4 regions of the Prochlorococcus sp. MIT 1342 genome follow, and region 3 is predicted to be linked to each of the others. Evidence: predicted binding sites of a transcription regulator. Region 3 holds the regulator's gene; each other region holds the start of a gene.
What was found. The regulator NtcA, encoded in region 3, controls nitrogen genes in cyanobacteria. The targets are predictions, from matches to a motif close to GTANCNNNNGNTAC.
Positions count from the first base shown of each region.

Region 1 (7,583 bases), 320 kb from region 3:
TAAATGAAGAATTTGATCTCATAGAATGTACGGGAGTTCTCCATCATATGAAGGACCCCTCTAAAGGTCTGCAATCTCTACATACAATACTCGCAGCCGATGGAATGCTCAAATTAGGTTTTTATAGTGAGCTAGCACGTCAAGATATTGTCGAGGCTAGGAAAATCATTAAATCAGAATCTTTTGAGGCTAGTAATGAAGGCATTCGTCTATTTAGGGATAAACTAATCAACGGTGAATATCGGAACATTAGTTCAATCTCAAACTGGCCAGACTTCTACACAACTTCTATGTGTAGAGACCTTTGTTTTCATATTATGGAACATCGTTACTCACTAGAGATGATAGCATCGCTGCTTGAACAATTTGAACTTAGATTCTTAGGCTTTGTGTTGCCAAGTATTGTTAAAAAAGATTATGCCAGAGCTTATCCATCTGATGCAATGCAGACTGACCTCGGCTATTGGCAAAAGTATGAACAAGCCAATCCCAACACCTTTCGACAAATGTACCAATTTTGGACGAATCAAAGATAATGGCTTATGCCTAAATATTCTGCATAAATATTGATCATTTTGGTGTTGAACACCATGCTTATATGAGTGGATTGCCTGGCAACCAGTCCAATGGTATAATGTTGGCTCATAATCAATACAATGATCATGGAAGATTCTGAGAGCAATGCAAGTTCGAGTAACGACCAAACGGAAGCCTTCGAGCCGCCAAAAAATAGATTTGGAATACCATATTTGCTCGCAACTGATAAAGAAGAAAAAGATATGCCTAAAAAAGAGGTGCTTAATGTGTTAGGCCTACAATTATCAGCACCAGCTGGAATGCAGAACCCGTTGTTGATCTTCTTTGGATTAATTGGTGTTAATATTGCAATTATTGGATACTTTACATACATGCTAAATAAATAGTCGTATCTTGATCTAGCTGTTTGCTTTCAATGCGTATAGTTTGTTCGCTTGTTGTTAATGTATTTACCACGACTCCTTGAATCAGGCAGAGTAAATACTTCTTACTAGCACTTCCTTGAATCTCTACTGTTTTATATCTTGAAAATTCTATAGGTTTATAGCTCTAATCCCTTTATGTGGTTACCATTCTTTGATTGAGTTACTATAAGCAGATATACTTTGGAGAATAGAATAATGACTTTCTGCGATTCGCATTCTTCTAATCTAATCGGACTATGACATCAAAAGGCTATAAATGAGCCTTAACCTTGTTCTGATTTGATGATCTAGAAATGAGATGCTGAAAGAAACAATTCCAAAGATTCTCTCTTTAAGAGATAATCATTGACTGGCTGTTCTTTTGATATTATCTTGCCTTCTTTGTAGGACTATATTGATTATTGCCAGAGAAAATATTATTGTGATAGAGGCAATGAATATTGTTAGAGGTTGTCCCTGGAGTGCCTTTATATTCCCATTAATAATTTCTTGGATTTCAATACCTCCAAGGCGTTTTAGTGCATATCCACTTGCAACAAATGGGGCGTCTGATATTATTATGCTAAAGAATAATGCAGGCAGAAACTTTTTCCATGTAACTTTTGTAAGTCCTAAGCCATAACAAACAAAATCAAATAAATTCGACATTAAAAAACTTGTCATCAAGAAAAAGTTTTGCTCTAAATGTTTTTTGCTAAAATTTTCAACACGATTCATCAGATTCTTGCCTACGAGTTTCTCAATTAAGGCTCTGCCAAATTTCCTGGAAAGGGTGAAGCAAGAACAACAAGCGACCAGATCTGCTACGAAAATAACCAACAAGCCTTGTTGGAATCCAAAGAAATAACCAGAGAGAACAGAGCAGTATGTGCCAGGAAGTATTGGAATGATGATACTTATTGACCGTAGGGCAAAAATAATCCCAATTGCCCATAGCCCTATCGATTCAACTCCGCCATCGATAGCTTTTAGCCAACTTCCTATCGTTGACACATCGAGAAACTGAGCAATATAAATCATTAGAGCTACTATGAGTATGCTGATTATTGAATAAGAGTATTTCGTCTGATTGAGCTGTATTCTGATCACTTTTTATTGGATTTAACTAACTGACTATAGCATTTACATGTTTTCGAGCCTATCCGAATTAAACAAGCTTTTGCTTAGGTAATGGATAAGTAGGAATACAATACAATTACGATCAAAGCCCCTCAGAACAACGCTAGTGCACTTCCAGGACATCATCACGACCCTGAATTCCTTTTGGGCTGATCAGGGCTGTGTGCTGTTGCAGCCTTATGACACGGAAAAGGGTGCCGGCACGATGAGTCCCCATACCGTTCTGCGCGCTATTGGACCAGAGCCCTGGGCTGTGGCTTATCCAGAGCCCTGTCGCCGGCCCACCGATGGTCGCTACGGCGACAACCCCAATCGCGCTCAACACTATTTTCAATATCAGGTATTGATCAAGCCCTCTCCAGTTGGTATTCAGGAGACGTATCTTGCATCGCTTGAAGCTCTAGGAGTTTGTACGGCGGAACATGACATTCGCTTTGTAGAAGACAACTGGGAATCACCCACTCTTGGAGCCTGGGGGGTTGGTTGGGAAGTGTGGCTTGATGGTATGGAGGTTACACAGTTCACTTATTTTCAGCAATGTGGTGGTATTGATTGCAGCCCTGTGCCGATCGAGATCACCTATGGCATTGAGAGACTGGCCATGTATTTACAGAATGTTGAGAATATTTGGGATCTCAGCTGGAATAATAAACGAAGCTATGGGGATATCTGGCTTTCTCTAGAAAAGGGTCAGTGCGACTTTAATTTTGAATCATCGGATCCAAGTCGCCTTAAACAGTTGTTCGATCTTTATGAAGCGGAAGCGTCAGACCTGATCGCAAAGCAGCTTCCAGCACCCGCACTTGATTTCGTTCTTAAATGTAGCCATACTTTCAACCTCCTGGAGGCTCGTGGCGTGATTTCGGTCACGGAGCGAACAGCCACGATTGGCAGAATTCGCAGTTTGGCTCGCGGGGTGGCAGAGGCTTGGTTAAAAGAAAGGGAGGCAATGGGATTCCCATTGCTTAATAACAAGGCACTTGCTTCAGACCAGCCATTGCAATCTTAAATAGCTCAATTCTAAATGGCTCAATAATTTCAAGGGCCTGATTCTAAGCACCTGACCTTGCCTGTATCAAAAGATACTTAGAGCTGTTAATTGTGTTCGTTGTGAACACGCATCTTTTTACTAACCTTTGCTGGCCCATGTTTTGGGCTTTTTGTGTGAGGAACCAAATGAAACTCTTCCAGCAATTGCTGGTGGCACCTGCTGCCTTGGGCCTGATGGCCCCTATGGCTGCTAATGCCGCAGACCTAGATATCAAAGGTGTGTCCGATTATTCGGCCTCCAGCGAGCAGGTCACCAGCATCTCCCAATTCCAAGATGTTTACCCAACCGACTGGGCTTATCAGGCTCTGAGCAACCTGATTGAGCGTTACGGCTGTGTAGCTGGCTATCCAAGTGGTAGCTACCTGGGCAACAGAGCAATGACCCGCTTTGAAGCGGCTGCTCTATTGAATGCCTGCCTCGATCGCATTACTGAAGTCACCGACGAACTGCGTCGTCTTCTCAACGAATTCGAGCAGGAGCTCGCCATCCTCAAGGGCCGTGTTGATGGCCTAGAAGCCCGCGTTGGTGAACTCGAAGCCACTCAGTTCTCCACCACCACCAAGCTTGTTGGTAAGGCTCATATGGTTCTTGGCGGAACCAGCTATACAGGCGATGAGACCGATGATCTTACGGATGATGGGGACTATCTGGGAACTGATGCACTTACTTTCAACTACACTTTGCAGTTGAATCTGAACACCAGTTTCACGGGTAAGGATCTTCTCTATACTCGTCTGAAGACAGGTAACTTTCAAGATAGTGCATTTGGTGGCAAGGGTTATGTGAAGCCTGCCTACTTGAATGTTGCTAATAACAATGGGGATGTCCTGAAGGTTGACAAGCTCTGGTACACCTTCCCGATTGGTGACAGCTTCACTGCTTGGGTTGGTGCCAAGATTGAAAACTACTACATGCTTGGCAGTGCTCCATCTGTGTATCAGCCAATCTTGAAGGCCTTCAAGTTAGGTGGTAACTATGGTGTTTATGGAGCTAGCACAGGGCAAGGCTTAGGTTTGGCTTGGAAGTCGCAAGTTGACGACCCGATGGACGCCAGGTTTGGCATTAGTGCCAACTATGTGGCCAAAGAAGGCGACAATGGTGATCCCTCTGATGGTGGTGTTGGAAACGGTAATTCCAAAGGTAAGTTTCTCGCCAAGGTCGATTACGGCAATCCTCAGTGGCAAGTCTCTGCGGCTTATGCCTACACCCAACAAGGCATGACTCAAGGCTTTGGTACATCAGATGGTGGTGCCAGCGTCTATAGCAGTTGCAGAGGCACAAGTTCTTGTGGCGCTGATTCCAATGGAGTCGCGTTTAGAGCTTTTTGGCAGCCTGATGAGCCAGGCTTTGTTCCTTCCTTCAGTGTTGGTTACGACTACACGAATTACAACCTGCCAGATGAAGCCTCAGATGGCACACGTAGCGAAAGCATGGCTTGGTTCGCAGGCATGATGTGGAAGGATGCCTTCATTGAGGGCAATACCCTTGGCGCTGCAGTTTCTGAGCTTCAGTGGGTGACCGCTATGAAGGGTGATGACACTCCTGATGACGGCAACATGGCGTTCGAGCTGTGGTACAAGTTCCAGGTCACAGACAACATCTCTGTTACACCAGCTGTTTTCTATCTGAGCCGTCCGTTCGGACAGGAAACAGGTTCATCCGTAGATGATGGTGGCGTAGGTGCTGATACTTTCGGCACCTTCGGTGGCTTAGTGCTAACAACATTCAAGTTCTGATCTGAGTGAGTGAGGGATTTTCTTCCCTGGTTTGTCAGACCATCAAGGCGCCCCTCAAGCGGGCGCCTTTTTTTGTCTTTAGAAGTTATTCAAAAGCAGAAGAGAGCAATGCTAAACACTTCAACAAGGAAATATGCATTGGTTCTTTTCTGAATAAATTTACGATCAAACTAATAGGAAGCTGAAACTACTTCTTCCTCTTTCTTCGGGGGGTATATTGTCTCTTTTTTGAGCAATTAATTTTTTGCAATTTGAATAAAAAAAGGCTCCTTCCTGATTAGAAGAAGCCTTGGATTGAGCTTGTTTGTCTTCGTTGAGAGTGGTTTTCGTGAAAACTATTTCAGAATAGATTTACCAGCAGTTTTCTCCTTCGCCAATCGGGACGCAAATATTTGATTTCTTTGCCTTTTTAGCAGCTTTCTTCGCATCTTCATCAGGTTTGCTTTCAGCATCGATGTCTTGATCAGTGGTCCACTCCTTCAGTCCTCCCATATCTCCTTCACCGCCTTCGCCAGCGTGACTCAGGTTTGGCTGAAGTGAGTTTGCCGCCAGCAGTGCAGAAGCTGCAAGAAATATTGCTACAGGAGTCTTTTTGCTCATGCTGAGACGCTCGTTTTGAAATCCATTTTGGCTCCTCCACGCCACCATTGTTTGGTGATTCGCTACTTGGCTTGGTATCAAATGACTCTAACTTCAGCTGCCTAGGCGCCTGAGCAGGTTTGTGTAGGCCTGAAAGATCAAGTCCAGTTCTGGCGAACGGCCATGCTCGGCAAGAAGGGCGCGGGCACCAGCATTGAGGCCAAACAGAATAGTGCGGTCTTCATTGCTGCTGATATAGCTCTGGATCCAGCCAACACAAACCAGCCGTTCACCAGCAGTGACTGTTTCCACGGCATGCAGGCTTGTGCTGGGATAAATGATCAACTGGCCAGCTGGCAGCTTCACTTGTCTGCTGTCTTGCAAGGTTTGAATGCAGAGAGCTCCTCCTTCGTAACTTTCTGGCTCGTTGAGAAACAGCGTGAAGGAGAGGTCGCTACGCCCTGAGCTCATGTAGGCATTGTCGACATGCATTCCATAGCCCTGGCCAATACCGGATCGACTGAACATCACCCCGTGGATGTGCCTTGGCAAGGCAAAGCTCTTCACAAGCGGATCCGATTCAAGCTGCTTAATCACCAGCTGGCTGTTTTCTTTGGCGGTTTTTGAGTGGCGATCCAGCTGGAGGTTGTTCTTGACTTCGGCTGCTTGATATCCCGCTGTTTTACGTCCGTCCTGCCATGAGGTTTCGTCAGCCAAGAGAGTTGCACGCAATTGGCTCACAGTTGCCTCATCAAGCAATGGATGGGTCAGGGGCTCCATAGAGATTGCTGAGGAAATCCCATCATTAGAGCGTTGAGCCTCTTGGATCGTGAGCGCATCATTTGTTACAGCAGCTGGTATGGAATGCGCAAGGAGGCTTTGAGCGCTCTCAATAGGGTGAGGCTTGCAACGTTAATGGTTTGTTGGCAATGGGTTTGAAGGCGCGTCTTACGTATTCAGGCTTGGCGGCCGTTCTCGCCCTTGGCACTGGATTCAGCCAAAACGGCGTTGCGAATGCTCGAGAAGTACGTGTTTATTCAGGTCGGCACTACAACACTGATCGTCAAATTTATAAGAAATTTTCTGAGCAAACAGGGATCAAGGTTCGGCTGATCGAATCTACTGGGATTTCATTGTTAGAGCGTCTTAAGCGAGAGGGGGCAAACTCTCAGGCCGATGTGATCATCCTTGTTGATGCGGCACGGATTAGTAATGCAGCAAAAGAGGGTCTTTTGCAACCTTCGCGCTCAGCAAAATTGGATAGCGAAGTCCCTAGTGCCTATCGCGATCCGCAAGGTCGTTGGTATGGCCTGACCCGTCGCGTGCGGGTGATTGTTGCCAATCCATCGAAGGTGAATGTTGGCAGTATTCGCACTTATGCCGATCTGGCTAGCCCCTCACTTAAAGGGAAGGTGTGCCTTCGCAAGCGCAACAACGTCTACAACCAATCTTTAGTCGCTGATCAGCTTGTGTTGCGCGGTGAGGCGGCAACAAAGAGTTGGTTGCAGGGAATGATTTCTAACGTTTCCCAGCCTTACTTTGGAGGAGATGTCTCCCTGGCTCGTGCTGTGTCACAAGGCATCTGTGGCGTTGGCATCGTTAATCACTACTATGTTGCGCGGATGCGTGCTGGTGTGAGCGGATCGAAAGACAAGGCTCTTGCTAATAAGCTCACGGTTATCACACCTGATCCCGCCCACGTCAATGTCAGTGCTGGTGGGTTGGCTCGGTATGCAAAGAATAAGAAGGAGGCGATTGAGCTGCTTGAATTTCTTGCTTCACCCGATGGCAGTCAAGGCATGGCTGGCCCCACCTATGAACATCCGTTGAATGGCTATGGCACGTCGTTGGAACTCAAAAAGTTCGGCACTTTCCGCCCCGATCGGGTCACGATTAGCCAGCTCGGAGCGAATAATGCCAAGGCGATTCAGTTGATGGCTCAATCCGGTTGGAAATAGGGTTTTAGGCTTGTGGGTTCAGGGCTAGAGCCCTTCTTAGGGAGATCCTTTGCCAGGCTCATCCTCGAACCCTGCAGACAGCAAAGTGCAGAGAGGGGAATTCTCGAGATAGTCGTTTGAGTTTGTTTGCGAGGGTTTTCTTCGCCTTTGCTTGTTGCAGGCTTGGCCCTGACAGCAC
Region 1 covers NZ_CP138957.1:1,522,680-1,530,262, reverse strand. The annotation lists gene SIB79_RS07880 (class I SAM-dependent methyltransferase) at 1-536, shown strand, start outside; gene SIB79_RS07875 (hypothetical protein) at 663-923, shown strand; gene SIB79_RS07870 (TVP38/TMEM64 family protein) at 1,305-1,982, opposite strand; gene glyQ (glycine--tRNA ligase subunit alpha) at 2,188-3,090, shown strand; gene SIB79_RS07860 (iron uptake porin) at 3,258-4,868, shown strand; gene SIB79_RS07855 (hypothetical protein) at 5,220-5,468, opposite strand; gene SIB79_RS07850 (Fe2+-dependent dioxygenase) at 5,562-6,227, opposite strand; gene SIB79_RS07845 (Fe(3+) ABC transporter substrate-binding protein) at 6,377-7,405, shown strand; gene SIB79_RS07840 (ComEC/Rec2 family competence protein) at 7,553-7,583, shown strand, end outside.
Region 1: a site for NtcA is predicted at 6,283-6,296, ahead of SIB79_RS07850 (Fe2+-dependent dioxygenase). Genes of this name have one in related genera too.

Region 2 (7,583 bases), 420 kb from region 3:
GCGGCCAAAACGATCACTGAGAGCTCCAATTAGGGGAGCCACGACGAATTGAGCCAATGCATAAGTACCTCCAAGTAGCCCCAGGATTGTGCCGCTGTCTGTGAAGCGTCCTGGGAGGTATGGAAGTAATGGCAGTAAGAGGGTTTCACCTAGGCGATCGTTCAACAGAGTGACAAAGGCACAGAGAAAGATGGGAATCTGTGGTCGGCGCAATTGGGAATGAGTCAGGATGAATGTCACGATCCCATAGAGACTTGACGCCATTGATCTAAATGGCAGGCTCTTGTGACTTGTCGCCGCTTAAGACCCCTTACAAAAACTGATCATTTTGTTGTCAGGGAGATTTATGCCGATGCGATTGAATCTCAAGGGGGAGGCTTGTATTCCCCTGTTCAGATCAGTGCTTGGGCAGCCTTGGCTTGGTTGCCAGGAGTTCTGGATCGGCCACTGATTGAAGGACGAGGTTGGTTGAGTCTTGAGAACGACGAGGTTGAGGCTTTTGCTCTTCGTTATCCCTCTGATCGTTTGGCGTTGCTGTATTGCCGGGGCCGGTCTGCTCGTTGTGGCCATGCCACTGCGTTGCTTGAACAGGTAGAAGCTGAAGCCTTGCAGGAAGGAGAGCTAATCTTGGTGACGGAAGCCAGTTTGTGTAGTCACCCTTTGCTGTTGAAGTGGGGCTGGATTGAAATGGCTAAGGAAGTGATTCAGATCGGAGGTGTGAGTTTCGATCGTTATCGCATGGCGAAAAACCTACAGGCTCGCTTCAAATGATGGTTTCTCTCCAAGCAATGAGCTGCTCAAGCGTGGTTTGGGCTAAGCCTGATTGCAGACACTTTTCAGCATGAGCGATACCTTCATCGAGGTTGTCGGCCAGGCCAGCTAACCATAGGTAGGTACCAGCATTCCAGAGGAGGGGCTGACTTAATGGCCCGCGATTGTGCAGAGCTTCCATTGCCTGTCCGCTCCACTCTGTCAGGTTGCTCCACTCAACGTCTTTGCTAAAGCAGCCATGGTTACGGGGGTGGAGGATGAGTCGTTCTGGCTTGCCATTTTGAACTCGTGATGTGATGCAAGCTCGACTGATGGGAAGGTCTGTGCTTCCTTCGAGCCCTTTCACAGTCACGAGATTTGTTTCACCTGCTAGCGCAAGGGCTTTCCAGGCCCGCTCTTCGGTGGGGGGATGCACGAAGCCGCTGACGAGCAAATGCTTTTCTTGATGTGCTGTCCAAAGCAGCTCCAAACTGGCCACAGGCGGTCGCTTGCCGATGTCGTCGCGATAACTGATCAAGCTTTCGGCTAGCGGGAAGTGATCTGGCTGGTAAATCAGTGCCAGACCATGTTGTTGAAAGCCAGCTTCTAGGTTTGCTATTGATAGGCCTTGGAGTTGTAGCCCTAAGGCTTTGAATAACTCTTCTGTGGTGACGCCATATTTGATTGGCATACGCTGCCCCCCTTGCAAGACGACGGGTTGACCAGCGTTGAGTAGGACCAGTGCTGTGAGCGGATAAATCGGGGCTGTTCGCTTGCGGCCGTCGAATGGCATGCCAAAGCAAATGGGTCTTTTCTGGCCATTGGCTGATTTCAGTTTGGGTCCAAGCACTCTGTATGTATCGAGCATGCCGGCGAGTTCCTGGGGCTCGGGTCGACGAATGCGATGGGCGATGAGGAAGGCGCCAATTTGAGCAGGGCTGGCTTGGGCTGTAAGGATGAGATGCAAGGCATCAGCCGATTCTTCACGGCTCATGCCACGACTGGTTTGCTCTCCACTTCCCACCTTCCTGAGGTGGGCTTTGAAGCGTTCACGGCCGGATAATTCGGGGCATGTGGTCACGATTGATTGCCGGAACTCATTGGATCTTTCTGTAGTCATGTAGCTGCGTGGAGTAGCGATTAAGACATCCTTGTGACATGCCTGCTTGGCATAGGTTTAATTGGCTCCGTTGGGCTTTAGGAATCACTGCAACGATAAAGCGAGGCTGTTTGCATTTCAGCGTAGTTATATTTTCTAAGTGCAATGTTCGAATCTTCAAAGTTTTTGCGCTGGGGTATTGATCAACGTCGAGACTGGTTTTATGCTATTTTTTATTTGATTAGCGGGCTTTTGATTGCAAGGGTTTGACATGCATCTTGCATAGAAGATTCATCTAAGAGTAAGAGTTTTTTGGCACCGTAGTTCTGCTTTTCAGTAGTTGATTGGTGTCAATGAAATGAATCATCAGATACGATTGCTTTTGCTTGGATTGCAGTTTTCCTTTATTGCCATCATCCTCTTTTTGATTCAATAACCCATTTTTGCGTATCCGTTGGCTATGGATTCATTGCCATGATCTGTATTGCTGAGCAAGTTGTTTTTTGGCTAGGTCTCGATGGAGATCAGTCGGCAGACTTTGGCTGAGCTTGAACAGGTTTGATTGACTGCTGGATGTGCCGATGCAGCCCAGGGCTAGTAATGCTGCTCGTGTTGTCGCTTCGGAACCTTTTCTTGCCACTTCGGCAATGCGGTTGCTGATGTCGACACCATCGCGTCGCTGCAGAATTCGAATGGTGCTTAACACCACTGGATCGCGTATGTCGTTGAGGAGGTCGTCAAGGAGGTTCAGCAGCTCGTCATCGCTGAGTTGGTATGCCTTGAAGTTCAACAACTCCAGACCAGCCATGCGCATTGCTTGGGAAGGTTCTCTGAAAATCCTTTTTATCAGCAAAGTTGGCACGATTGCTCCCCAGCAGGCCATTGCTTGCAGTACCTCGAGCTCCAGTTCTTCTTGATCACCAAGTTGTTGGATGAGCCAGTCTCGAGCCTCAGGTTGATGGCAGAGGCCAGCTGCATGGATGAGTTCAGACTGCTTACCATGTTGCTTAAGCAGGGTTTTTAATATTCCCCAGCCATCATCACCAAGCAAGCCCAGTCTTTCGGCTAAGGCTTTACGTAGATCAGCAGAAAGGCTGGGGCAGTAAACATTCCCCAGCCAGTCTGGTTCTAGAGGAGCCTTACCTACTTTATTGAGACGTTCCCAGAGAACGGCTTCATCGAAGCTCATGAATGTTCTAGATCAGCGTGCCCCTAGTTCGGCGGCGAGTTCACGTTCCAGCTTCTCATCGTGAACCGTAGGCAGTACGTTGCTCATTTGGGTGCGATGGGTGCTGTAGAAGAGCATGCCGATAAACACCATCCCGCCAATGATGTTGCCGAGGGTGACTGGAATGAAGTTCCAAACGATTACCTGGCCAAAGGAAACGCCTGAACCAAGCATGGGTCCGGCGGTGTGCAGGAACATGTTCACCACGATGTGCTCCATTCCCATGGTTTGGAATGCTGTGATCGGCAGCCAGCAGGCCAAAATTTTGCCAGGTACGCTCTTACTAACTAGGGCCATGGTCACACCCAGACAAACCAACCAGTTCGCGATCAATCCGCGCAGGAAGGCCAAGAAGAAGCCAAGGGATTGAAGGTTCTCGTATTTGGTAACAACGTTGGTTTTGTTGAGGGCAATGATCTTCGCTGCTACCTGTTGCCACATGCCGCCACCATCGGCAGCGGAGGCGGGATCCACGGTGCCACCGCTGGTCAGGCTGATTGCCATCAATAGGGCAACCACAGCAGTGCCGATCCAGTTGCCGAGCCAGACCCAACCCCAGTTGCGGAAGGTGGCTCCCCAGGTGCTCTTGCCGGCCCATGTGGCCATAGGCAGCAGAGCGAAGTTACCGGTGACCAGTTCCATGCCGAATAGCACGATGCTGGCAAAGCCGAAGGGGAAGAGCAGGGATCCCAACCATGGTTGACCACTCTTGAGACCAACTGTGAGTGCAAGGATCACAGCAAGGCCGAGAATGGCCCCGGAATAGAAGCCACGCACCAGCAAGTTCTTGACGCTGACAGTGGCTTTTTTGCCGCCGGCGGTAATCATGCCGTCGACAAGTTCGTTAGGTAGGACGTAGTCCATTTGTGACGCCGTGGCGCTCATGTTGGTAGATGCGTAGGTTTAACGAGAGGAGGATTTTTAGCCACTGATGGTGTTCATCAGGCGTGAGAAGACATCTCGGCCACCTTCTTTTTGATTGATTGCAGGCTTGTCGCTACCGCTGTTGCTTAACCAGTTGACAAAGCGAGAGAAAAGATCACGTGCTTGGGAAGTCGATTGCATGGTGGGGCTTGATAGGTGATTGATTTAAGAACGGTGGTTTAGCGATCGCAGCTCAAGGGGATGGGCTGCTGTTTTCGCCTAAATTGCTGAACCAGTTCATGAAGTTGGAGAAAGGGTCGCTGTTCTGCTTCGGTTGGCTACGAGGTTGAGCACCGAAGCGTTCGATCAGTAATTCCCGCAGCACGTCTTTCAGTTCGCTGCCAGGAATGCCTTTGCGATGCAGTGTCCCGATTCGGGCATCCGGCCCTTGCCGGCCTTCAAGGCTGAGGTCATAGGCCTCAACCATGCCTTGGCCCCCGTTCGGTGCACGGGCTTTGGTTCCTGTGAGGCCGATTGCGCCCATGTAGGCCTGGCCACAGCTGTTGGGACAGCCAGTCCAATGGACTTTTATTTCCTCAGGGAGGATGAGTTCTGCATCCAGTTCATGGGCCATTGCCATGGCCTGATCTTTGGTGTTTGTAAGGGCGAAGCTGCAGTACGTATTTCCTGTGCAGGAGACAGTGCCGGCGGCAAAGGAACCGGGTTCAAGTGGAAAACGCTGTAGCAGTGGATCAGCTTGAAATTTGTCGAGGTTGGTAGTTGATAGCCCCACCAAAATGATGTTCTGGTCTTCAGTAAGACGAATTTCACCACTGCCATAGTTAAGACTGGCGCTAGCAAGATCCTGAAGATCTTCTGCGCGTAATCGTCCAACGGGTACATGCATGCCGGCGTAGTGAAGCCCTGTTTGTTTCTGAGGGTGGATTCCGTAAAAAGAGCGAGGCTTGTCGTCAAATACAGAACCGGGATCAGGAGTTAGCGGTCCAAATTTTTCCGCCACCATGGTGCGAAACGCTTCGATGCCCACGCTGTCGAGGTACATGCGAAACCTGCCCTTAGGGCGATTGTTACGCTCACCGTTATCTCGCCATAGCGTTAGAATAGTGCCGGTGAGCCGACAGATTTCATTGGGTTTAACCCAGGCATTTAAAGGCAGCGCATAGTCATTCATCTGCGAGGAGAGGATCCCTCCGAGCCAGACGCCGAAACCCATCACCCCATCGTGTTCCACTGGATGGAAGATGATGTCGTTATGGAGCAGGAAATTATCGCGGGCCCCTGCAACTGCCGTATTCCATTTGCGGGGAAGGTTGGAGAATTCATGGTTTCCTTTTCCTTGATTCGTGAGGAAATTTTGTAGTTCAGTTGTGTAAGGGCGAGTATCAACAATTTCAAGAGGATCAATCCCAGCCAGTGGATTTCCTGTGACATTGCGTGGGTTATCAAAACCTGATTGGATTGTGTTGAGACCTGCCTCTTCAAGACGTCTGAGTATTTCGGGAAGATCACTCAGTAAAACACCACGAAGCTGTAGGTTTTGGCGTGTTGTGATGTCGCAACTGCCGTCTTCTCCGTAGCGACCCACAATTGAGGCCACTACTTTTATTTGGTGGCTATTGAGAACACCATTGGGTATCCTTAGCCGTAGCATGAACTTGCCAGGAGTTTTGGGTCGCCAGAACATTCCATACCATTTCAGGCGCAGTTCGAGGTCTGTTTTATCGACCTGTTCCCAACCAACCTGAGCAAAGGTTTCAAGTTCATCACCAACATCTAAGCCATCTTTAAAAGCTTTATTTTGCTCAATTTTGTTGAGCTTCTTCCCTTGGAGAAATTGTTTAGCAGGAGAGCTAATAACCATGACATTTTGTTGAAATTAAACTTGAAAAGAAGTGATCATGTTTTTTAAACTTTATTCGCTTATTGGATGCCCATGGTTTTTAGACTCTGCCATTATTGAAGTAAGGGTAAGTTGCGAATGGAGTCATTAAGCCTGATGGAAGAGGGCATTGGCGGTATCAGATTGAACAAAACTGAGCATTTGTGTGAAATTCAAGATTTGGTGTCTTTGTATACATTCTGAGCCCGGCTGATTTGACTGAGCCAGGGGTGTTGAGGATTCAGGTCACGCTGCGAATGGAGTCATTAAGCCTCAATGAAGAGGGTATTGGCGGTATCAGATTGAACAAAACTGAGCATTTGTGTGAAATTCAAGGTTTGGTGTTTATCGATACATCTAGGTGCACAAGTTTCCTTCTTTATGGTTGCTGTGTATAAATTTTAAGTGATTTCAGTATTGGCGGCCTATCTCTCCCAGCCAACGGATTGTGCCTTGTCTGAGCATTTTCCACACACGGTTCATGGCAGCTAAATCCCTTTCGAAGTCACTGTTAAAGCGTTTTGAGCGGGTTGCATCCTGTCTGCCTTGGCGACCACTCGTCCTCAACCGAGTTTGCGACTGTGTTCGATAGCGACGGGATGCCATGGTTGCAGTTGACTATTAAGACTGGAATGACTTCACCAGTTTCGGATGTCTTAGATCCGTGGCCGTTGTTACGAAAGCATGAGCAGGTTGGTTGTAAGCGCGCTTTGCGTTTGATCGTGCATGGCCGTGCTGGTGGGTATGTTCCTTCTTGTGTGCGTTCTTTTGCTCTGGAGGTCGCGCAACGTCGAGGCACACCTGTGCTGGTAGAGGCCTTAACGGCTACTGATCGCCATGAGCAGAGTGCAGATCCTATTTGGCTGGTTCCTTTGTTGTTGCTGCCTGGTTCTCATGTTCGAGAGGATGTGCCGTTGATTCGTCAGCGACTTCAGCAACAGGGTGTGAACACCAGGTTGGTGCCTTTCTTGGGTGCCTGGCCCTCTTGGTGGCGATTGTTACAGCAGTGGGTGCAGCGTCAGGATTGTCGTGATGGCTCTCTTGTTTTGGTTCACCATCCCCTTCGCCAGGGTGTTGCTCATCGCTATTTGAGTTTGCTGCAGCAGCGGCTGGCGTTGCCCATGCTTTCCTGGGACGACTGGCATGCTGATGTCGCTTCAGCGAAGGAGGCATCCACGCCTCTTTTTCTTGCCTTGGCGCCAATCCAGATTACGCAGACGCTGCGCGATTCTGGGGTGATGACTTCCCTACTTGAGATTGAGTTATTTCGATTGGGTTTGATTGATTTGCTGGCTGCATTGCCATGAGCTGCTTGGACTTTGGCACTGTGTATTTGGTGGGTGCAGGCCCTGGTGATCCTGATTTGCTCACACTGAAGGCTTATCGTCTGCTTCGCCAGTGCGGAGCCTTGGTTCACGATGCTCTGGTGCCTAAGGAAGTACTCGAGTTAGTACCCGAGTCTTGTGAACGGCATTTTGTTGGTAAACGTCGAGAACGTCATTGGGTCCCACAGTCCAAGACAAATGAGTTGCTTGTTGAATTGGCTCAGCGTCATTCCTGTGTAGTACGCCTAAAAGGTGGTGATCCTTTTCTGTTTGGGCGGGGTGGTGAGGAGGCCGCCTATTTGCAGAGTCATGGGGTATCGGTGGAGGTGGTCCCTGGGATTACAGCGGGGATGGCTGCGCCGGCCTATGTGGGTATTCCTCTGACCCATCGTTGTGGTGGTAGTTCTGTCACCTTTG
Region 2 covers NZ_CP138957.1:2,262,389-2,269,971, reverse strand. The annotation lists gene SIB79_RS11610 (MFS transporter) at 1-264, opposite strand, end outside; gene SIB79_RS11605 (GNAT family N-acetyltransferase) at 286-771, shown strand; gene SIB79_RS11600 (anthranilate phosphoribosyltransferase family protein) at 764-1,870, opposite strand; gene SIB79_RS11595 (hypothetical protein) at 2,316-3,038, opposite strand; gene SIB79_RS11590 (formate/nitrite transporter family protein) at 3,051-3,941, opposite strand; gene SIB79_RS11585 (hypothetical protein) at 3,999-4,142, opposite strand; gene SIB79_RS11580 (ferredoxin--nitrite reductase) at 4,195-5,823, opposite strand; gene SIB79_RS11575 (CbiX/SirB N-terminal domain-containing protein) at 6,363-7,148, shown strand; gene cobA (uroporphyrinogen-III C-methyltransferase) at 7,145-7,583, shown strand, end outside.
Region 2: a site for NtcA is predicted at 1,884-1,897, ahead of SIB79_RS11600 (anthranilate phosphoribosyltransferase family protein). Genes of this name have one in related genera too.

Region 3 (7,583 bases):
GTTGCCCGAGGTGGTCTTCAAGCAACACCATTGCGGCTATGGCGTCTAGATGATGGGGAGGCAGGATCATTCCTCGGGGTAGCCAGCGGCGCCAGTTGCTTGGGGGCCATAGCTCCCAATAGCGATGGCGGGCGCGCAGTGTGCTCCCACGTTCTTCGACCACATTCAAGGGGGCAATGTGCAGCAGAAGGTTTTGCCAGTATTCACTGCTGGTGCCGTTGCCGATCAAGATGCCTTCTAAGGGTGCTTGGTTTTGCCAATGCATGATGAGGTCGAGCACAGCGGCTGCGGCCACCACTTTTCCCTCCAGCACAGCATTTGTTGTTGTATCGGCAAGAACTAATCCACATTTATTGCGACCAGGATCTACGGCCACAAGCTTTGTCATGGTTTGTCTTCGGGAATCTTTGTCCAAGGACCACCCACGGGCTGCAGGACAACTGCTACTGGATCGGCTGTATCGCTGTTGCGGAGTGCCACGGCTTCTAGCTCAATCCGCTCTTGAGAACGGTTCAGTAATGCCTTGCCGAGCCGGTTCATTTCACTGCCATCGAACTGCAGTCCAGAACTGAGGGATCCGCGTCTTTTTACCTCTGCCAGAGTTGATGCAAGCAGGAGGCTAAGTCGGTTGCGCACGGTTTCGCTGCTCTTCTCGTTTTGGTCAAGAGTCGTTCGTGCGAGGACTTCGCCTTGTCGGACGATGTTGATATTTGGGCGAGCATCCGGGAAGGCATACACCACGTTCTCCCCACGCAACACGTTTGCGGCAGAGCGCACATAGACCACCCAGGTGCCTGGCTTTCGGATGATCTGTTCGATGCGGTTGATGTCGGTGCGTGGCACGAGCAGGATCTGTCGATTGGCTTCTTCACCGGGACGTACGCGTCGAAAAGCCTCCAGGTTTGCTTCCTGAAGTAGGCGGTCGATGACGGCTTTCGCCTGGCTGGGGTTATCGAGCCGCAGGGTGGCTGCAGCAAGTTGCTGCCCACTACTCAGCACAACATCCCCTCGACGTAAGGCAATGAGGTTGGTCTCGAGCTGCTTCAGTTCTTTTTCAGCCGCGCTAATCCTGCTGCGAACATTGGCTAGTTCAACTTCCGTTCGGCGGATGTCGGCATCTTTTTTGGAAATGTCGCGACTGAGACGAGCTCGTTCCGCCTCGAGCTGTTGTCTTTGTTTTTGTAGTGGTGCGAGTTCGTTGCGAAGGGCAGTAGCTCGCTTTTTGGCTTCCTTCAGTTCATTCTGAACCTGATTGCTGTCCGACCTGGCCTGCTTGAGATCAAGCTCGGCATTGAACTGGGCCAACCGACTTGAATTGAGGGCATCACGACTTTGTTGGAGTTTGGCCTGAAGGTCATCCAGTTCAAAAAGTCCTACTCGCAGTTGTCGACTGACCAGCAGCATCAGTCCTAGGGACAGGGCGCTAATCAGGCTGCCAGTGAGAACGGTGATGAAGACGGCTGTCCTTCGCGGTCTGAGATTGAACAGGCTCAGCCTTGCTTTGCCTACACGGCTGCCAAGTCGATCGCCGAGGGTGGAGAGCACACCACCGAGGACGAGTAGGGAGAGGATCAGCAGCCAGCCGGTCACGAAAATGGGCGGGTGGGATCAGGAATAGTGTCAACCCGTTTCACCATCCTGGACTGGGACGGGGATCAGTTGAATTTTTTAGCAAGGGCAATCGGATCAAGAACGGTGATTTTCTTGCGATCGATTTGCACTAGACCTGAATTGCGCAGGTCTCCCAACAGGCGAGTAATGGTGACGCGAGTCGAGCCGATTGCTTCAGCGATGGACTGATGTGAGAGGCGTAGGTCAATGGTGATTCCTTGTTCCCCTGGAACCCCGAAATCCCGGCAGAGGACTAGCAGGAAACTCACAAGCCTTGATGACATGTCGCGGTGAGTGAGGGTCTCGATCATGGTCTCGGTTTGCAAGATCCGACTTGAGAGACCCTGCAGCAGAAGTAACCCCACGCTGGTGTCGTTTTCGATCGCTTGGCGAACTGAGGTGGCTGGCGCTGTGATCATTTCCACTCGGGTGAAGGCTACGGAGTGATAAAAACGGTCCGAGCGATGGCCTGTGAGTAGAGAGAGCACTCCAAATAGGCTGTTTTCACGCAGCAATGCCACGGTGATCTCTTCACCAGATTCATAGACCCGAGATAGCCGAACGGCGCCGCGTCGAATGAGATAAACCTTTTCGGCAGGATCGCCAGGAAAGAAGATGGTTTTGGAGCGCTCCACCATTTCGTTGCTGGCGCCATCCAGTTCACGGATGACTTCCAGCAGGGTTTTCTGGGGTGGAGCAGGCGAGTTGGCCATACTTCCTGACCCTTGAACATAGGGTTGCTGGGCGTAACGGCTGAAGCCGCGGATGACGCCGGCCATGGCTGCGCAGCAAACGGCAGAAATATGAAGTTAGGGAGTGGACCTCCACCACCATGTAGCAATGGTGACGGTTTTTAGTCTTCTTGCATTAATTGCGAACGTTGGAAGGCTTGTAGATGTTGCAGGCCGGGTTCTGCCAGATTCAGCAAGTCGTTGAGTTGATTCCTGCTGAATGGAGCCCCTTCAGCGGTGCCCTGCAGCTCCAATAGGTGCCCATTGGAGCCCATTACCACGTTTAGATCCACATCAGCCCTGGAGTCTTCGCTGTAGTCGAGGTCGAGAAGGGGATAACTCTCCACTAAACCAACGGATACTGCAGCAACTTGCTCGATGACGGGTTGATGCGTGAGCAGCCCTTGTTCCAGCAAGCGATCGCAGCCTCGTTTTAAGGCAATCCAAGCGCCGGTGATGGAGGCTGTACGTGTGCCGGCATCGGCCTGAATGACGTCACAATCAATTCGCAGGGTGGTTTCCCCAAGAGCGGCCATGTCGATCACGGCGCGCAGGCTGCGGCCAATGAGGCGTTGAATTTCTTGAGTGCGTCCGGAAAGCTTGAGCAGTTCACGGTTCTGTCTTTGCGGTGTCGACCCAGGCAGAAGGCGGTACTCGGCGCTGAGCCAGCCTTTGCCTTGGCCTTTGCGCCAGCGGGGTACACCTTCTTCAACGCAAACACTGCAGAGCACTGCGGTGCGACCAGTGCGGATGATTAAGGAACTGAGGGCAAAGCCCATTGGGTCCCATGTGATCTGAAGGGGCCGCAGCACGTCAGCAAGGCGGCCGTCAGCACGTGGCTGGGGGGATGTGAGCATCTTGCTGTTGGTGGTTGAGATGAACTGAGCCTGGCAGAAACAGGTGCTTTTACACCATGGATAGTGTCAAGAGCCTTGTTAAGCAGCTTCCCACCGCTACATTTGATTTCTGCTGGTTTTGTCGGGGCGATTGAGACTTTTATGACTGCCAGCCTGAGCCCTAGTCATCGCTCCGTGGATCCGTGCATGACGGACCATCGCTCGCAGGAGAGTGATGGGAGTCGGTCTTTGGCAGTAGTTGCTGATAGGCGTTTGCTGCATCTGGTAGCTCCTGAAGGGCAGCTTCAGGTTTATACAGCCCCCTATCGAGGCAGTTTTTCTGTTGTCTTGAGTCAGGCGTTAAGAGCGGCTGGGCTGGGAAGTCGTGTGTTGGTTGCTCAGTTCCTCAAGGGAGGAGTAGATCAAGGCCCAGATGGACGTGTGCGCCTATGTGGGCGACTTGAGTGGCTGCGCCCGGCGGTTCCTGGCTGTCTATCTGAGCCTGCTTCAACGCTTGCCGTTGACTCCAGCGCGCCTGAGGCCGTGGAGGCCATTTGGCAGGAATGTCGGGATCGCATCTTGGCGAGTGATTTGGATCAAATGGTGTTGGATGAGGTTGGTCTGGCGATTGCTCTTGGTTATCTCGATGAGGCTGATGTGTTATCAACTCTGGAACAGCGCCCCGGGTCGATGGATGTCATCTTGACTGGCTCAGTCATGCCATCGATCCTGATGGCAATGGCTGATCAGGTCACTGAGTTGCGTCGTGGTTTCTAATGCTTAAAAACGATCGTTGGATCACCGAACAGGCCGCAGCAGGGATGCTTGAACCCTTTCAAGCCGGACTGATTCGACATCTTGATCCTGAGCAGCATCAACGGCCTGTACTGAGCTTTGGCTGTTCTTCCTTTGGTTATGACCTAAGGCTCTCTGCGAAGGAGTTTTTGATCTTTCGCCATGTACCAGGCACGGTGATGAATCCGAAGCGATTTAATCCTGCAAATCTCGAATCCACCCCTTTGCATCAGGACGAGGATGGCGAGTATTTCATCCTGCCGGCTCATTCTTATGGTCTCGGTGTGGCGCTGGAGAAGATGAAGGTGCCATCAAATATCACTGTCATTTGCTTAGGTAAGAGTACCTATGCCCGCCTTGGCATCATCGTTAATACGACTCCCGCCGAAGCCAGTTGGGAAGGGCATCTCACGCTTGAATTCAGCAATAGTTCTGGAGCTGATTGCCGTATCTATGCCAATGAAGGCATTTGTCAGCTTCTTTTCTTCGAGGGTGATCCCTGCGATACCACCTACAGCGATCGCCAGGGTAAATATCAACATCAGCCAGAACGCGTCACTCTCGCCAGGATTTGAAAGAAAAAGATCTGTTGAATGCATGTCTGCTCTCAACAGATCTTTTTGATTTTGTAGACATTGATAGAGTGAAGCCACTGATCTCATCCCCCACGTATGTCAGACAAGCAGCCAAAATCCGCACCTCCTGAGGTGGAAGTTAATACCTCAGGTGATTATCTTGGTGGATGGGGACAGTTTGGCAACTCTTTTGTCTTTTGGGTTAGTGCTGTCGTTCTCGCTGCTTGTGTAGGAGTTTTGGCGTTCAGTATTAGCCTGCTTCAAGGTTAAAGATGAGATTTTTTGCAACTTAATTCCATGAGACGGACTTCTTTGCTGTTCAGGTTTTCTGCGGGCTTTGAAATTCTTGGTGGGATTTTTGCTCTTGTTCTGCCTGTTAAATTTTGTTCACTACTTTTTGGTTATACGCTAGTCACTGAACTGGTAGGTATTGCAAGATTATTTGCATTGGCAATCATTGCTCTTGGCGGGGCGTGCTGGGAAGTTTCAAGCCATGCGCCGATGCAAAATCCGAGAAGATCTCTTTGTTATTATAATATTGCTGTTGGCCTTTTGTTAGCGTCTATTGGTGTGAGCCAAGATTTAATTGGTGTTCTTTTGTGGCCAGGAGTATTTATTCATCTTGCAATAGGGATTTTGCTTTTGTCTGGCCTTAGAAAATAATAGAGGCTGTGGGTAAAAAGAGGTCCGATTGGAGTGGCTAATCGCTCAAATGGTGAGCGAGGAAGCTAAGGGCAAGCAGTAATAATACTAGAGTTTAGTAAGGAAATTTTGATATCTTTTTGGCTCGATTGTCGCCACAGGCAAGGTTGATAGGAGTGGTGCGTGGCGGGCCGTGTGGATATTTTTCTTAACCTATTTGAGCTAAAATCATATTAAAGGGTGGCTTATGTAATGGCTCATCGTAATTGATTAATTAATTGATTGATTGATTAGCCATGGCTCATTGGCCCAATAGCCTCTAAATCTTTTTGCTTGTCTGTTCGTTCTTGTGATGCATTCAGGTTGCTGATAGCGCCTACACCGGCGAACTTGGGGAGTGGTTGGTTTTGAATCAGAGCGTCAGTTAATTGCTGTAGTTGTTCTTTAGTGCGTGCACCCAGTGAGAGACCCTGCAGTTTGCCTTTGTTATCGAAGAAGTTCAGCTGGGGAATGCCGTTGACGTCGTAGCGATCGACAAGGTCTTGCCAGCGGGGGTTGTCGACGTTTACCAGCACAACGTCGAGCTGGTTTTCCCTTTCACGTTCCGTTGTGAGCATGGCTGGGGCCATTTCACGACAGGCTTGACACCAGTCAGCATAAAATTCGATCACGGTCGGTCGACCATTGGTGAGTGCGACATCTGGGTCGAGGGAGCGCCGTGCCAGTTGCTCGAGCGGTGCCTCAGCATTGAGGCCGCCCCGCAGCAGGAAAAGAACGACTGCTAATCCCAATGCTGTGAATAGCAGGATCAACCTTTGGCCTTGGCCGAGAGTGGAAGACGGGGAACTTCCGGTCATGATTGGGCAAGATTCTCGATGCACTTTGGCAGGTCTGTTTTGTTGTTGTTGCTCGCTTCAATGGGCTAACTGTTCAGAAGTGAAGCGTCTTTTCACCATTCGTTGAGGCTGATGCTGCGTCTCCTCGTTGTGCCCTTTCGTGCCCCCTCGTTGCTATTGCTCTTTGGGGTGGCGGTCGTTATGGGCAACCATTGGTCGTTGCTTCAGTCTGAGCAGATAGACAGCCTCGGTATTGATGTTGAGCTCTTCTGGGTTGTTGAGCTCCTTCAGGCGGTCGTGTTGGTCGTGATTTGCACGATGCCGGATCTGATCTTGCGTCAGGTCTCCTTGCTGATGGCTGCCAGTCGTGCAATCAGTTTGCTGGTGGTTTTGTTGTTGGTGATCACCGCTGGCCTGTACCTACTGCACTTGAGCCTGCTTGCGGATGTTCTCATCCTTGCTTCTGCGATATTGCTTGCGCGCTTGGATCTCACTCGCATTCGTGTGGTTCCACCACCGGTTGTGATGGCGATTGCTCTGGGGTTGATTTTGCTTGGCGGGATATGGATTGGCCAGCAGATCTCTATGCCTTTACATCCCAGTCTCGCAAAGCTTTTTGCTTGATAGGCCTAAATAGCTCCAGAGGTTGCCGAGAACCTTTTTTGTATACAGGCGTGTCTCTGGGTAAGGGATTCGTTCTACCCAGAGCTCAGGGTCCGCAGCCAGTTCTGGGGTTAGCCAGTCGGCTACTGCAGCGGGCCCTGCGTTGTAACTGCCCACTGCCAGCCATGGATTGCCTTGCCATTGCTTCAGCAGCATTGCTAGGTAACGGGCCCCAAGTTCAATATTGGTTTCAGGAGTGGACAGCACTTGCTTGTTCAGAGGGCTATCGCTGAGTTCTGCCGCTGTTTCCGGCATCAGTTGCATCAGCCCTATTGCGCCTACTGGAGACTCCACGCCTGGCGAGAAGCGTGATTCTTGCTTTGCTATGGCCAGCAATAGTTCAGCTCGGACGTCACTGCGGTGACTCGCTTTTTTGATCTCAGGCCAAAAGCGATATGGATGTTGGCTGTGATGGAGCAGTTGGCGTGTGTGGCAGTCCTCTCCTACGAGTCGCAGGCTTGTTCGCCAGAGCTGACTTAGCCCCGTCCAGTTATCGCCGACGGCCATCCTGAGCCGCCCTTCCACCATCCTGGTGTTGGGATCATGTTGTGCGCGATCGACTTCAACCCTCAGAGTCCGCCACGTTTCCCAGGCCTCCATTGCGAGACCAAGTCGCCAGAGTTCTTCTACAAGCTTTTCTCCACTGCCTAGTGGGGTCCAGGATGGGAGCTCAGTGTTCGAAATTGATACGGGTTGCCCTTGCAGTGCAGGAAGGCCAGCTCGACCAAGGCGTGCCTGGGCGCGCCAGGTGTAGTACCCATTGGGATGGGATCGGAGCAGCTTTTCCCAGATCTGAGTGGCCTCTCGATTGCGACCCTGTTTGGAGGCAGTGAATCCGATCCAGAACTGTTGCCTAGCGGCGAGGGGCTCCGGCAATTTTTGGGTTGGGATGCT
Region 3 covers NZ_CP138957.1:1,838,293-1,845,875, reverse strand. The annotation lists gene SIB79_RS09550 (resolvase) at 1-388, opposite strand, end outside; gene SIB79_RS09545 (DUF3084 domain-containing protein) at 385-1,590, opposite strand; gene ntcA (global nitrogen regulator NtcA) at 1,656-2,390, opposite strand; gene rph (ribonuclease PH) at 2,465-3,199, opposite strand; gene SIB79_RS09530 (cob(I)yrinic acid a,c-diamide adenosyltransferase) at 3,341-3,955, shown strand; gene dcd (dCTP deaminase) at 3,955-4,548, shown strand; gene SIB79_RS09520 (hypothetical protein) at 4,645-4,818, shown strand; gene SIB79_RS09515 (hypothetical protein) at 4,846-5,211, shown strand; gene SIB79_RS09510 (thioredoxin family protein) at 5,481-6,047, opposite strand; gene SIB79_RS09505 (hypothetical protein) at 6,159-6,650, shown strand; gene SIB79_RS09500 (transglycosylase SLT domain-containing protein) at 6,618-7,583, opposite strand, start outside.

Region 4 (7,583 bases), 660 kb from region 3:
ACCCAAACCTTCCTTGTGAATATGCAGTCCAGAGACGATCGATTGTGACCAGGTCGAGGCCATTGATCGCATGCACCTCACTGAAGTACACGTAACCGCGCTGCTCGGCTCCAGGTCCTGCGAGCTTGCGCAGCGTTGCACTGGTGAAGCGATCTGCCTCCTCAAAGTTTTCGGCTAGTAGGTCACGTTGCAAAGGCTCATAGTCGATCCCCACTGCTGATGGGGTCGAGAACCAGCCACTCGACTCACTGCTCAACAGGCTGGGCAAAACCTGCGGCTGATGACGCTGAAAAACTTGCAGAATCCATCCTGCAGCCCAGTCGTCTCCGTCTGGGTCAAAAGAGGCAAGAGCTGCTTGAGCTAATGCAGCCAGCTCTTCTGCCCGTTCTTCAATCGTTGGCACCAAGCTGAGCCGTTGACGCTTTGAACCACTGGTAAATCGTTCCAGTAGTTCTTCAACGCTCTGGTTGGTGGAGGGGGGGGGACCGGAGATCATGGATCGAAACCGGCTCTTCTGGCTCGCCGCTGGCCCACTATGTCAGGAATGGGTACACATACTCCTTACTCGATCGAAAGATTCCGTCAGGCCAATGGTCCGGTTGTGGACGTTCGCAGCCCAGCTGAATTCAATAAGGGACATTGGCCAGGTGCGATCAACATTGCTCTCTTCAGCGATGAGCAACGGGCGGCGGTCGGCATCACTTACAAAAAAAAAGGTCGTCAGCAAGCGATCAAGCTGGGTCTTGAGTTCACAGGTCCAAAGCTGTCAGGTCTTGCTGAAGCCCTGGCGAAACTCAGCAGAGATCCAACCACTGAATCAGAAGACGCCTCTGCATCTGATCTACGCATTTACTGCTGGCGAGGAGGCATGCGCTCCGCGAGTGTTGCTTGGCTAGCGGGTCTTCTGGATCTCAAGCCTGTGCTTCTGGAGGGTGGATACAAGAGCTATCGGCGATGGGTGCTGCAACAATTTGAGCAAACATGGCCTTTGCGATTACTCGGTGGAAGAACAGGCACGGGCAAGACTAATCTGCTCATTGCCATGGCACAACGAGGGGTCGCTGTCGTCAACCTTGAAGGTTTGGCAAACCATCGGGGCAGCAGCTTTGGTGGGTTGGGCTTACCCCCACAACCAAGCACTGAACATTACGAAAATCTCCTTGCCGAAGATTTACAGCGCTGTCAAAACAGTTCTGCTGATGAAATCTGGCTGGAAGCGGAAAGTTCACAGGTGGGTTGCTGCAGAATCCCCAGAGCACTTTTCCATCAGATGCAAATGGCACCAGTGCTGGAGATCAACCGTTCACTTGATGAACGGGTTGCTCAACTAGTTGATGTGTATGGCCAGCATGGCCGTGAGTCTTTGCAGGAAGCGACCCAACGCATCAGCCGCCGTTTAGGCCCACAGCGCACACGACAGGCCTTGGATGCAATCGCTCTTAAGAACTGGGACCAAGCCTGTCGCGCCATGTTGGATTACTACGACCGTTGCTATGACTACGAACTAAGCAGGACCCCTCAAAGACAAAGCGTGGATCTTTGCGGACTGAACACAACCAAAGCCGTTGAGATGTTGATTGAACGAGAGCTTGTTAGATCAAGCCCCAAGCCACAGCTGGTTATGAACTCAACGTAAGATCCATATCTTGTCGTAGAGATCAATGGCTAAATCGAACAAAACTGCGGCAATTCAGTTCACACGTGGTGTTGATGAACCTGTCGTTCCCGACATCAAACTCACACGCAGTAGTGACGGCCGTACCGGCAGAGCTCTTTTTGTCTTTGATCAGCCAGAGATCATGGCCCCGGAAACGTGGGCAGGTATCACCGGCATGTTCATGATCGACGAAGAAGGCGAACTCGTGACGCGTGAGGTGAATGCACGTTTTGTGAATGGCAAACCAAGCGCACTTGAAGTCACCTACGTCTGGAAATCAGAAGAGGATTTTGAACGCTTCATGCGTTTTGCCAAACGCTATGCAGCTTGCAACGGTCTGGGTTACTCCCAAAGCTAAGGCGAGAATGCAAAGGCTGCCGCCTGAACACGGGTGAAATTTTCCCAATGGCTTGCTCTGGCTGCTCTGATGGCCACGGGTGTGCTGTTTTGGAGCCTTAGAGAGGTGCTGATCCACCTCTTTGCAGGCGTTGTTCTTGCCATGGCTCTCTGCACTCTGGTAGGTGAGCTGCGCTCAAGGAAACCCATGCCTCGCAGCATGGCCCTCCTGATCTGCTTGGTCGGTCTTGTGCTTGTTGTGAGTATGGCGACCGCCATTGTGGTGCCCCCCTTTACAGAGCAATTCCAACAATTGCTTTTACAACTTCCTTCAGCAGCGAAGGAACTCTGGAAGCTGGCCATCGGCGCCATCAACCAAACCTCTGCAATGGTCTACGGAGTTGACAACAACAAGAGTGGCTGGGAAGAACAGCTGTTTGCAAATGGGTTAAACGCATTACCAGATGGTGCAAGCTTGGCCTCAGGAGTGAGGGAAGGCCTGCAAGGCCTTCTGGGCCTTGCAGGCAACCTCGGCAGCGGCTTGGTGCAACTCCTGTTTGTGTTGGCAATGAGCTTGATGGTGGCGGTGCAACCGACGGCATACAGAGATGTAGCCATCTCGTTATTGCCTTCGTTTTATAGGCGACGAGCCCGTTCGATCCTGAGCCAATGCGGAGATGCGCTGAGCAGCTGGATGGTGGGTGTACTGATCAGTTCCTTTTGTGTGGCCCTGCTTGCCGCAATCGGCCTTTCACTACTTGGGATCAAGCTGGTGATGGCGAATGCCTTGCTTGCTGGGATGCTCAACGTGATCCCAAATGTAGGGCCAACCTTGAGCACGATCTTTCCGATGTCGGTAGCGCTACTTGATGCACCCTGGAAAGCAGTCGCTGTGCTTGGGCTCTATGTGGTGATTCAGAACCTGGAAAGTTATGTGATCACTCCATCAGTGATGCATCACCAGGTGAAATTGTTGCCCGGGCTGACTCTCACAGCCCAGTTTGTCTTCACAGTGGTATTTGGTCCTCTTGGCCTGCTGTTGGCGCTGCCACTCGCTGTCGTGCTGCAAGTGTTGATTCGCGAGGTGGTCATCCACGATTTGCTTGATCCCTGGAAGAAAAAGCGATTGGCGCCATGAATGCCCGCACCCTTCTTGTCGCACTCACTCTGGTGGTGCTGGCTTTGCTCACCTGGCAGCTGCGTTGGGTGTTGTTAGTGCTGTTTGGAGCAGTGGTATTAGCAGTAGCACTTGATGTCCTAATTGAGAAACTTCAGGACCGCCTCTCCTGGCCTCGTCCCCTTTCGCTAGCAGTGGTGCTGGTGGTGCTGCTGCTTGGCGGTGCCTTGGTTTTCCAGCTGCTGGTGCCTGAGTTGATCACCCAGGTTCAAGAGTTGGGCAACCTCGTACCCACTCTGGTGACCAAGCTGAAATCGATGCTGGTCAGCAACCCGCGACTGATGAATCTGGAAGAGTCTTTTGCCGAACAGTTCAGCTGGGATCGGATCCAACCCTTGGGCTCGCAATTGCTTGGCGTGGCAGGCGGGGCCGCCAACAGCCTGATTCAGTTGTTGTTGATGAGCCTGCTGGCTGTCTTGCTAGCGCTAGATCCTGTATCCCATCGCCAAATGGTGATTGCTGCAACGCCTCGGCCTGCGCGACAGGAGATGGCTGAATTGCTTGATCAATGCCGTTTGGCTCTTGGTGGCTGGCTTGCTGGGATGACGATCTCAGCCAGCAGCGTGTTTGTGCTCACTTGGGCAGGGCTTGCACTGCTCAAGGTTCCTCTGGCCCTATTGAGTGCATTGGTCTGTGGCTTGCTGACCTTCGTCCCCACCATTGGGCCAACGGCCGCCTCCCTGCTGCCATTGGCCATGGCACTGCTTGTTTCACCCCTACTAATGCTGCAAGTTCTGGTATTGCGGCTGATTTTGCAGAATCTTGAGGCGTTTTTGCTCACCCCGCTGTTATTGCGGCGTACGGTCAACCTGCTTCCCACCGTGGCGTTAATGGCTCAATTGAGCTTGGGCGCCTTATTGGGTCTACCAGGGGTGTTGTTGGCTCTGCCACTTGTGGTGGTTTTGCAGGTTGGAATGGAGAAGGTGGTTGTTAAACAGATCATGGATAGTTGGGCGTAATCATCCAACAATATTCGCTTGTTATGAGGCTGTCATTTATTGATGATTGGCAACACAAGTCAATCACGACTGCAACTTCATGCTGGCCAATTTTATGTCCATAAGCTTTTTGGATTTATAGATATATTTGGTATTGCATTTAGAATTAACCACTTCCACATCCCCCTTGCACATCCCTGAGCCAGGAAGGTGAATAACAACAACGGACCCTTTCTCTCTTGAATTGAGAAAGTCTTTTTGTTGGATTGCATCAAGGAAATAGGCGTAAGCAGACACAGAATAGATATACAACTACCTTTCTAGACTAGGCAGCTTGATAAATTTAAAGTTTGAATGTAGTAATTCAAAAGCTCAGCAAAGTCAAAATCTACTTGAAGCCGTAAAGTTGTTCATACAAACAACCGTATCCGCATTATTGGATGATTTATTAGCTGTTTCTGTCATTGACTACGAAGACGTTTCTTCTCAAGCTTGTCCATTACTTAATGGTTGCAAATCATAAGAACTCATGGTATTCGACTTAACCATTTAGCTTGAGCTAAAGGAATGAGTGCTCCATTCAATCTTCTGCTGCAAAATGCAGTTGATATTAATTTTAGATGGCTTACTATTTACACACTAATGCTAGCAATTAAGCATCACAACATGCTGTCAATGCATGTCCCACGAACAAGCATTCATAGCCATTAAATTCTAATTCCTTTCAATAGTCAAAGTGCATCGGAGGAAATTTCTTTAAAACAAGCCATATTTTCCTGAATACTAAGTCATTAAAAAGTCCCCGCCTAGATTGCGGGGACTTGAAAATTAGTTTAAATGAATAACTTTCCCTATTTTTCAAACAGATGGTGATCTTTTCACCCAACCTCATGCGTCGTAATACATGGTGAACTCATGGGGATGAGGCCGTTGACGCAATTGCTGCACCTCTTCGTATTTGATGTCAATCCAGTTGTCAATGAAGTCTTCGGTGAAGACTCCCCCTTCCATGAGGTAGTTCTTGTCTGCATTTAACGCTTCGAGCGCACCATTAAGTGAAGCTGGCACTGTGGGGATGCTGGCAAGGCGTTCTTCTGGTAGTTCAAATAGATCCTCATCGAAACCATCGCCAGGGTCAATTTGGTTTTTAATGCCGTCAACGCCCGCCATCATCATTGCGCTGAAAGCTAGATAAGGATTGGCCAAGGCATCGCCTGGGCGGAATTCAAGACGCTTCGCTTTCGGGTTTGGGCCAGTGAGCGGAATGCGAACAGCTGCAGACCTATTGCCCTGGGAATAAACAAGGTTTACAGGAGCTTCAAAACCTGGCACCAAACGCTTGTAGCTATTGGTTGTGGGGTTTGTGAAAGCCAGGAAGGAGGGAGCATGCTTAAGGATGCCGCCGATATACCAGCGAGCCGTCTGTGACAAGTTGGCGTAGGTGCCTTCTCCAAAGAACAGGGGTTGGCCTCCTTTAAAGAGGCTCTGGTGAACATGCATCCCGGTGCCGTTGTCGTTGAACACCGGCTTGGGCATAAATGTTGCCGTTTTGCCGTATTTACGTGCAACATTCCTGACGATGTACTTGTAAATCATCACGTTGTCCGCAGCTTCAATCAGCTCAGCGAACTTCATCCCCAATTCATGTTGGCCAGCACCAGCAACTTCATGGTGGTGCTTCTCCATCGGGATTCCTAATTGCCCCATCAACAGCAGCATTTCGGAACGAATGTCCTGGGCGGTGTCGTTGGGTGGAACCGGAAAGTAGCCCTCTTTCAGTTGGATCTTGTAGGCAAGGTTGCCGCCTTCTTCAATGCGACCGCTATTCCAAGGGGCCTCAATCGTGTCAACGCTGTAGAAGCAACCACCTTCGCCAGAGTTGTAGCGGACGTCGTCAAAGATGAAAAACTCTGGCTCAGGGCCGAAAAAGGCAGTATCGGCCAGGCCGGTGCCGGCTAAGTAACCGAGGGCTTTTTGGGCAAGCGCCCTGGGGCATCTGGCATAGGGCTCACCGCTACGAGGTTCCCGAATGGAACAGATCAAGCTAAGAGTCTTGTGGCGATAAAAGGGGTCGATCCAGGCCGTACTGGCGTCGGGCACCATATCCATATCTGATTCATTGATGGCCTTCCATCCACGGATGGAAGATCCATCGAAAGCCAATCCATTAGTGAAGGCTTCCTCATCAATCAAGTCTGAACAAACGGTGAGGTGCTGCCACTTGCCGTGCAGATCAGTAAACTTGAGGTCAATCAGTTCAATGCCCTCGTCCTTGATCTGGCGGAGGACGTCTTGGGGTGATTTGCCCATGGCGAAGATGAGGCCGAGCCGGCGATAAGAGAGCGACCGTAATCAGCCGCATGGCCTCCTTTTTGTAGCAACAGGTACCTTCTAATGAAGCCTTGTTTCCTTTCTGGGTGGATTCCGTAACCGTTTCTGTCAGCTTGAGCTGATCTAAGTCTGGGAGAACTTTATGGCTTGATCACTGATTTTGATTGTTTAGCTTCTATATCCCTCAACTCGTCCAAGTCGTCCATTCGTCCTCAATGGCTGATCTCATCACAGGGTTGATTGGTTGCTACAACCATTTTCTTTCAGCCTTCGCTCGATCTGCATGAACTGTTTTGAAGCCTGCTTTCAGTAAATGGGAATCAGGCTTCAAAGGGACTTTGCCAGACGAGCTAGCGTTTTTTTACTTTCTTCCCTTCTGCTGCCAAGAGACGCAAAAAAAAAATCAGTATTTTTTTATTGCCCTCGCTATTGATTGACCTGCTTGGTTGCCGTTGCAATCCCTCAAAAAAGTCCCGGGGATGAAGGGTGACTGCTTAGGCTCTAGATAATTGAACTAACCAAGGGCCTTGGCGACGACGCAAACCCTTCCCCAGGTTGACCAATCTCATAAGACGGTTCTCGAACCGATTGCCACGCCTACCCGCTTGCTATTTGGGCCTGGGCCCTCAAATGCCGATCCCAAGGTGCTTCAGGCACTTGCGCGCTCTCCGATTGGCCACCTTGATCCCCTTTATCTGAAATTGATGGGTGAGGTTCAGGAGTTGCTCCGCTACACCTGGCAAACCGACAACCGTTTCACACTGCCGATGAGCGGTACTGGTAGTGCTGCCATGGAGGCGACCTTGGCCAATACCGTTGAACCTGGTGACACGGTATTGGTTGCGGTAAACGGTTATTTCGGCAATCGCCTTGCCGATATGGCTGCTCGCTATCGAGCCAATGTTCAGTTGATTGAAAAACCCTGGGGAGAAGCCTTTTCCCTTGCAGAGCTAGAAGCAGCTTTGATCGAGCATCGCCCAGCAATTCTGGCTCTAGTGCATGCAGAAACATCCACTGGGGTTTGTCAGCCAATGGATGGTGTCGGCGATCTTTGCCATAAGCACGATTGCCTCTTACTGCTTGATACGGTCACCTCCTTAGGCGCTGTGCCGGTTTTTCTGGATCAATGGAAGGTTGATCTGTC
Region 4 covers NZ_CP138957.1:1,174,686-1,182,268, forward strand. The annotation lists gene SIB79_RS06140 (GUN4 domain-containing protein) at 1-496, opposite strand, end outside; gene mnmH (tRNA 2-selenouridine(34) synthase MnmH) at 536-1,636, shown strand; gene psb28 (photosystem II reaction center protein Psb28) at 1,662-2,015, shown strand; gene SIB79_RS06155 (AI-2E family transporter) at 2,049-3,131, shown strand; gene SIB79_RS06160 (AI-2E family transporter) at 3,128-4,129, shown strand; gene glnA (type I glutamate--ammonia ligase) at 4,997-6,418, opposite strand; gene SIB79_RS06170 (pyridoxal-phosphate-dependent aminotransferase family protein) at 6,967-7,583, shown strand, end outside.
Region 4: a site for NtcA is predicted at 6,483-6,496, ahead of glnA (type I glutamate--ammonia ligase). Genes of this name have one in related genera too.